DNA from 2 places in the Streptomyces sp. CA-288835 genome. Region 2 is predicted to be linked to the other one. Evidence: riboswitches for the same ligand, from Rfam matches in the RefSeq annotation. Region 2 holds a riboswitch; the other holds the start of a gene.
The links. A riboswitch is a leader RNA that binds a small molecule or an ion and turns the genes downstream of it on or off. The one in region 2 is predicted to bind ZMP and ZTP.
Positions count from the first base shown of each region.

Region 1 (3,402 bases), 1.6 Mb from region 2:
TCGGCGTCATGAGCAAACACCCGGAGGGGTCAAACCCGGATTCAGGGCCGCAGGAAGAGTCGGACGACGCATCGGCCGCGATGCCGCCCGACGCCGCCAGGAAGACCCCGGTGACTACGGCCGCCGCAGGGGCAGACGACGGAACCGACTGGTGGTGGGCGATACCGGGTCTGGCAGCGGGCCTGGCCCTGGGCTCCGGCGGCGGCCTCCTGATACGCCGTGCACAGCACGACTCCGGGCCGCCGCGGGAACCACGACAGGAACTGATCGATTTGTGAGACGAGCAGTCGCCTCCCTTGGCGTCAGCCCAGGTCGATCTCCGGGTACAGCGGGAAGCCGGCCACCAGGTCCGTGGCACGGCGGGAGATCTCGTCCGCGATCTTCGGGTCGAGCACGTGCTGGGCCTTGGAGGGAGTGCCCTTGGCGGTGGTGCCGGGCTCCGCGGTCGTGAGGACCCGGTCGATCAGGCCGGCGACCTCGTCCATCTCGGCGGTGCCCAGGCCACGCGTGGTGAGGGCGGGGGTGCCGATGCGGATACCGGAGGTGTACCAAGCGCCGTTGGGGTCGGCGGGGATGGCGTTGCGGTTGGTGACGATGCCCGAGTCGAGCAGTGCGGTCTCGGCCTGGCGGCCGGTGAGGCCGTAGGAGGTGGCGACGTCGATCAGGTTGAGGTGGTTGTCGGTGCCGCCGGTGACGAGGGTGGCTCCCCGCCGCATCAGGCCTTCGGCGAGGGCGCGGGAGTTGTCGACGACGGCCTGGGCGTAGTCACGGAACTCGGGGCGGCGGGCCTCGGCGAGCGCGACGGCCTTGGCGGCCATGACATGAGGAAGGGGGCCGCCGAGCACCATGGGGCAGCCGCGGTCGACCTGGTCCTTGAGGGAGTCGTCGCACAGGACCATGCCGCCGCGCGGGCCGCGCAGCGACTTATGGGTGGTGGTCGTGACGATCTGGGCGTGCGGGACGGGATCGAAGTCGCCGGTGAGGACCTTGCCGGCGACGAGGCCCGCGAAGTGCGCCATGTCGACCATCAGCGTCGCCCCGACCTCGTCGGCGATCTCACGCATGATGCGGAAGTTCACGAGACGGGGGTAGGCGGAATAGCCGGCCACGATGATCAGGGGCTTGAACTCACGAGCGGAGGTGCGCAGGGCCTCGTAGTCGATGAGGCCGGTGGCGGGGTCGGTGCCATAGGAGCGCTGGTCGAACATCTTGCCGGAGATGTTCGGGCGGAAGCCGTGGGTGAGGTGGCCGCCGGCGTCCAGGGACATGCCGAGCATGCGCTGGTTGCCGAAGGCCTGACGGAGCTCGGCCCAGTCGGCCTCGGAGAGGTCGTTGACGTTGCGGACACCGGCCTTCACGAGCGCCGGGGCCTCCACGCGGTCGGCGAGGACCGCCCAGAAGGCGACGAGGTTGGCGTCGATGCCGGAGTGCGGCTGGGCGTAGGCGTGCTGGGCGCCGAAGAGTTCGCGGGCGTGCTCGGCGGCGAGGGCTTCGACGGTGTCGACGTTGCGGCAGCCGGCGTAGAAGCGGCGGCCGATCGTGCCCTCGGCGTACTTGTCGCTGAACCAGTTGCCCATGGCCAGCAGGGTGGCCGGAGAGGCGTAGTTCTCGGAGGCGATCAGCTTGAGCATCTCGCGCTGGTCGGCGACCTCCTGGCCGATGGCGTCGGCGATCCGGGGCTCGACGGCGCGGATCACTTCGAGGGCGCTGCGGAAGGCGGTGGATTCGGTGGAGAGGGGCGCAGACTTGTCGGACATGAGGGACCTCCGGACGTGGCGTTCACGGTTCGGCCCAGGCGCACGGCACTTGTTCGTCACGGGCCGCTCCCCGATGGTCGGTCCCATCCCAGCGCGCCAGTCACGGCCCGCCGATCAGCCTACCGGGCCCGCCCATCGCCATACCCCCGAGTCCACCATGCGAGCGATGATGCGAGGCGGACGCGAGCGACGATGGGAAGGGGCCGCAAACCCGCCCAGACACCCCGGATACCCCGGGTCACCGGATAACCCCGGACCCCCTGGATCCCAGAGCAAGCGTGCCGAGAGGAGGCGGGAGTTCCCGTGACGCGTACGGAGGTGTTGATCGCCTCGGCCGAAGCGAACAGCGCGCACAACTACCACCCGCTGCCGGTCGTCGTGGCCACGGCGGACGGGGCGTGGATGACGGATGTCGAGGGGCGCCGTTTTCTCGACCTGCTGGCCGGATACTCAGCGCTCAATTTCGGGCACCGCAACAGACGGCTGATCGATGCGGCCAGAGCGCAACTGGAGCGGGTGACGCTGACATCGCGGGCGTTTCATCACGACCGCTTCGCCGAGTTCTGCGCGCAGCTGGCGGAGCTGTGCGGCATGGAGATGGTGCTGCCGATGAACACGGGCGCGGAGGCGGTGGAGTCAGCCGTGAAGACCGCGCGGAAGTGGGGCTACAAGGTCAAAGGCGTGCTCGACGGGATGGCAAAGATCGTCGTGGCGAGCGACAACTTCCACGGGCGTACGACGACGATCATCAGCTTCTCCACGGACCCGGAGGCACGGGCGGACTTCGGGCCGTACACACCGGGCTTCGAGATCGTGCCGTACGGCGATCTGACCGCGATGCGCGAGGCCGTCACGGAGAACACGGTCGCCGTGCTGCTGGAGCCGATCCAGGGCGAGGCGGGGGTGCTGGTGCCGCCGGCCGGTTATCTCGCGGGCGTACGGGAGTTGACGCGGGAGCGGAATGTCTTGTTCATAGCGGATGAGATCCAGTCGGGACTGGGGCGGACGGGCAGGACCTTCGCATGTGAGCACGAGGGGGTGGTGCCGGACATGTATGTGCTGGGCAAGGCGCTTGGGGGCGGGGTCGTGCCGGTGTCGGCGGTGGTGTCGAGCGCCGAGGTGCTGGGGGTGTTCCGGCCCGGGGAACACGGTTCGACGTTCGGCGGCAATCCGCTGGCCTGTGCGGTGGCGATCGAGGTCATCGCCATGCTGCGGTCCGGGGAGTTCCAGGCGCGGTCCGCGGAGTTGGGTGAGCATCTGCATCGTGAGCTGGCGGTGTTGCGCGATACGGGCAGGGTGACGCAGGTCCGGGGGCGCGGGCTGTGGGCGGGGATCGACATAGCCCCGGCCTACGGCACCGGCCGGGAGGTCTCCGAGAAGCTCATGGACCGGGGCGTCCTGGTCAAGGACACCCACGGCGCCACCATCCGGATAGCGCCGCCACTGGTGATCAGCAAGGAGGACCTGGACTGGGGACTCGCCCAACTCCGGGCCGTACTAGGCGTCTAGGGACCCGGGCTCGGAGAGGCGGGCCAGGCTCAGAGGATCACATGTGGCAGGAAGCGGGCGTACTCGTCCGTGATCAGGCCGGTGGACTCGCGGATGCCGAGGCCCGCCGACTCGTCCTCGACGACCCAGGCGCCGA
Region 1 covers NZ_JBNJMW010000001.1:3,819,893-3,823,294, forward strand. The annotation lists gene ACQEVY_RS17140 (hypothetical protein) at 1-278, shown strand, start outside; gene ACQEVY_RS17145 (glycine hydroxymethyltransferase) at 303-1,757, opposite strand; ZMP/ZTP riboswitch at 1,783-1,871, opposite strand; gene rocD (ornithine--oxo-acid transaminase) at 2,061-3,266, shown strand; gene ACQEVY_RS17155 (glutathionylspermidine synthase family protein) at 3,296-3,402, opposite strand, start outside.
Region 1: another riboswitch for ZMP and ZTP. It lies ahead of ACQEVY_RS17145 (glycine hydroxymethyltransferase); the one in region 2 lies ahead of ACQEVY_RS09965 (hypothetical protein).

Region 2 (3,402 bases):
GACCGGAACTCGAAGAGCGCCAGAGCCTTGTCGCGGTAGCGGGCCACACCGGCCATTCGCCCCGGCACGTTGAGGACCTCCGTCGTGCGGTTGCCGGGCGTCGCCTGCTCGGGCGCATCCCCGATCGCGACATACATCCCGAGGTGCTCGGTGAACTCCTCCTCCGGGCCGAACACCAGCCGACGCACTCCCGAGTGCACCCCGTCCGCGCCGACGACCATGTCGTAGGTGGCCTCGCGGCCGGAGGCGAAGGTGACCGTGACCCGGTCCCCGTCGTCGACCAGCGACACGATGAAGTCCTCGAAGCGCAGGTCGACCTGCTCGGGCAGGGCCCGGCCCAGGATGTTCATCAGGTCTTCCCGGGGGATCTCGATGTCCTCGGGGGACTCGTCGACCTCCTCCCGGATCAACGGGGCGACGGCCGCGCCGGATTGGTCAACGAACTTCGTCTCCTCAGTCATCGTGATCCGGTGGTCATGCACCGCGTTGAGAATGCCCATGCTGCGCGCGGTCTCGATCGCCACGCCGCGCACGTCGATGGGCGAGCCGTTGACGCGCAGGTGGTTCGCCCGCTCGACGATCTCAACCTCGTGCCCGACACGCGCCAGGTCGATACCCACACTCAATCCGGCCACTCCTGCCCCACTGGCCAGGATCCGCATAGCCGCTCCTTCGTTCGCTCCGAGGGCCCAGAAAGCCACTATAGCAACATACTGTTGCTTTTAAGTTCCCCCGGTATGTCAGTTCTGCGGTGCTAGGGTCCGTCTTCAAAGATCACCGGATGGTGGATCATGGTGGGGTGATACGCCACCATGAACTCACCGGTCAGGACTGGGAGTTACTCGCTCCACTCATACCGCAGGCCGCGACGGGTCGGCCGCGTGTGGAGGATCGGCAGGTCGTCAACGGGATGGTCTACAAGATTCGGACCGGGATCTCCTGGCGTGACCTGCCGGCTCGCTACGGACCGTGGAAGACGGTCTATACCCGCTTCGCCGCTATGCGCTGGACGGTGTGTTCACCCGGGCCCTCCAGCAGATCCAGGCCCACGCGGACGCGGCCGGCGACATCGGCTGGCTCGTCCAGATCGACTCCACCATCGTCCGCGCCCACCAGCATGCTGCCGCCACCGGCCGAAAAGGGGGATCCATCGGCCGGACGAACCAGACGATCACGCCCTCAGCCGATCCCGAGGAGGCCTGACCACCAAAATCCATCTCGCCTGCGACGGCAAGGGACGCCCGCTCGCGATCCTGCTGACACCCGGCCAACGCCACGACAGCATCTGCGCGCGTCCTCTCCTGGAACGCATCCGGGTCCCACGGACCGGCCCTGGGCGGCCCCGTTCCAAACCCGCCCAGGTCATCGCCGACAAGGCCTACAGCTCCCGAGGATTCCGCGCCTACCTGCGCAAACGCGGCATCGCCTGCACCATCCCGGAGAAAGCCGACCATCAGCGGCACCGGCACAACCGCGGCCGTCCCGGCGGGCGGCCACCGGCATTCGACCGTCACATCTATCGGCGTCGCAACGTAGTTGAGCGGTGCTTCAACCGCCTCAAGGGCTTCCGCGGCATCGCCACCAGATACGACAAGACCGCCACCTCCTACGAGGCAGCGGTCAGTCTCGCGTCATTCCTACTCTGGGCAAGATCAGTTTGAAGACGGACCCTAGTAGAGACCCGTGACCTCCGTTTGTCGCGCTGGGACGACCGCAAGTGAACTTCTGCCTATGGCCGCCATGCCGGAGGGGAGGTCAGTCCGGCTGGCAAGGGCACTCCGCAAGGGGGATGCGGTCAATCGGTGCGGGGCCAGTCGCGCCGCTGAAGTCGAGTGTGCCGCCGGAAATCTTCGCCTGGGAGAAGACGACCTCGCCACCGGAGAACTTCGCCCTGGTGAAATTGACGTAGCCGCCGCAGAACTTCGCCCCGTGGAAGTTGACCCTGCCGCCGGAAAACAGGGCGCCGGCTCCAGCGATGGCCGCCTCCCAGGCGTAGTTGACCACTCGCCCAGGCGCACGGCATCGACCGATTCGTCAGACCGCTCCCCTGTGGTGCTCCACCTCAGCGCCAGTCACGGCCCACGTCGCACTGTAGTGGAGGTGAACGGCCCGGAAATGACGAAGCTCCCGCTCGACCACCATGACTACCGGGAGCTCGTCACCGCCCTCGAGCCAACTCGACCTCCCCGCCGGACGTGGCAGTTCACCTGAACCCCCTTTAGATGAGGCGGCAACTGAAGCTAGCTGTTGTAGGACAGGACGTTATTGACGATCCCTCCGGGGCGTCGGGCCACCGTTGCCATGAGGACCATAGGCGGCAGTTATCGGTCCGGATGCCGGGACGGCTCGGAGAGGGCGACCTCAGGTTCCTGCTCAGCGGCGGCTTGGCTATGCAACAGTCGCAGCGCGTCCGCCGAGGCGCTGTCGTTAGGTGTATAGACCTCGAGCCGGTGGTCCGGGCTGTCGGGCTGGAGCCACACCTGGTAGTCGACGTCGACCCCTCCGACGGTGGGGTGTTGCAGGCGCATGGTGCCCACGGTGCAGTCCGCGACGTCGCCTTTGGCCCACAGCTTGGCGAAGTCGCCGCTGCGCATGGCGAGTTCGCCGATCAGTTCGGCCAACCGGGCGTCGGCGGAATACCTGCCCGCGGTCAGCCGCAGGTAAGCGACATGGATTCGGGCGAGTTCATCCCAGTTCCGGTGCAGGTTGCGGGTGAGGGAGTTGAGAAAGAACATCCGAGGGATGGACGGGCGTCGCGCGAGATCGTGAGGTGCGTCGAAGTCGACGTGTTCTGCGACGAGGGCATGTCCGGTGCGATTCCAGGCCAGCACGTCACCGCGGCGGCCGAGCACGACGGCCGGCATCGTCTCACCCAGGGACGCCAGGAGCGCCAGTACTCGTGGGTGCGGCCTTTCAGGTCGGGGACGGACCAGGCGTGATGTGGTGGGCTGACGGGCGAGGTTGTGCAGATGGGCGCTCTCGGCCGAATCGAGCTGGAGCACGCCTGCGAGCGCATCGAGGACCTGTTGGGAGGCCGTACCGGCCTGGCCCTGCTCCAGCCGTGTGTAGTAGCCGACGCTCACCCCGGCGAGCTGGGCGAGCTCCTCGCGGCGCAGGCCCGGCACGCGGCGGGCGGTGCCGTACGTGCGCAGTCCGACGTCGGCAGGCGTGACCCGGTCGCGGCGGGTCTTGAGATAGGCCCCGAGGCTCTCCAGCTCCATGACTGCGAGCGTAGGCACCACAGCTCCTGCCTGGGTGCCCCTGTGAGGTGTACCCACGACGCGGGGATGGTTGCCGAGCGGACGACACCGCACCGTCAAAAGCATGAATGAACGGCGTGTTTCTCACTCACCCGGTCCGCGGGAGTGGCTCGGTCTGCTGGTTGTGCTGGGACCGGTACTG
Region 2 covers NZ_JBNJMW010000001.1:2,202,412-2,205,813, forward strand. The annotation lists gene ACQEVY_RS09955 (FAD-dependent monooxygenase) at 1-662, opposite strand, end outside; partial or broken gene ACQEVY_RS09960 (IS5 family transposase) at 782-1,661, shown strand; gene ACQEVY_RS09965 (hypothetical protein) at 1,756-2,004, opposite strand; ZMP/ZTP riboswitch at 2,000-2,086, opposite strand; gene ACQEVY_RS09970 (helix-turn-helix transcriptional regulator) at 2,322-3,221, opposite strand; gene ACQEVY_RS09975 (MFS transporter) at 3,325-3,402, shown strand, end outside.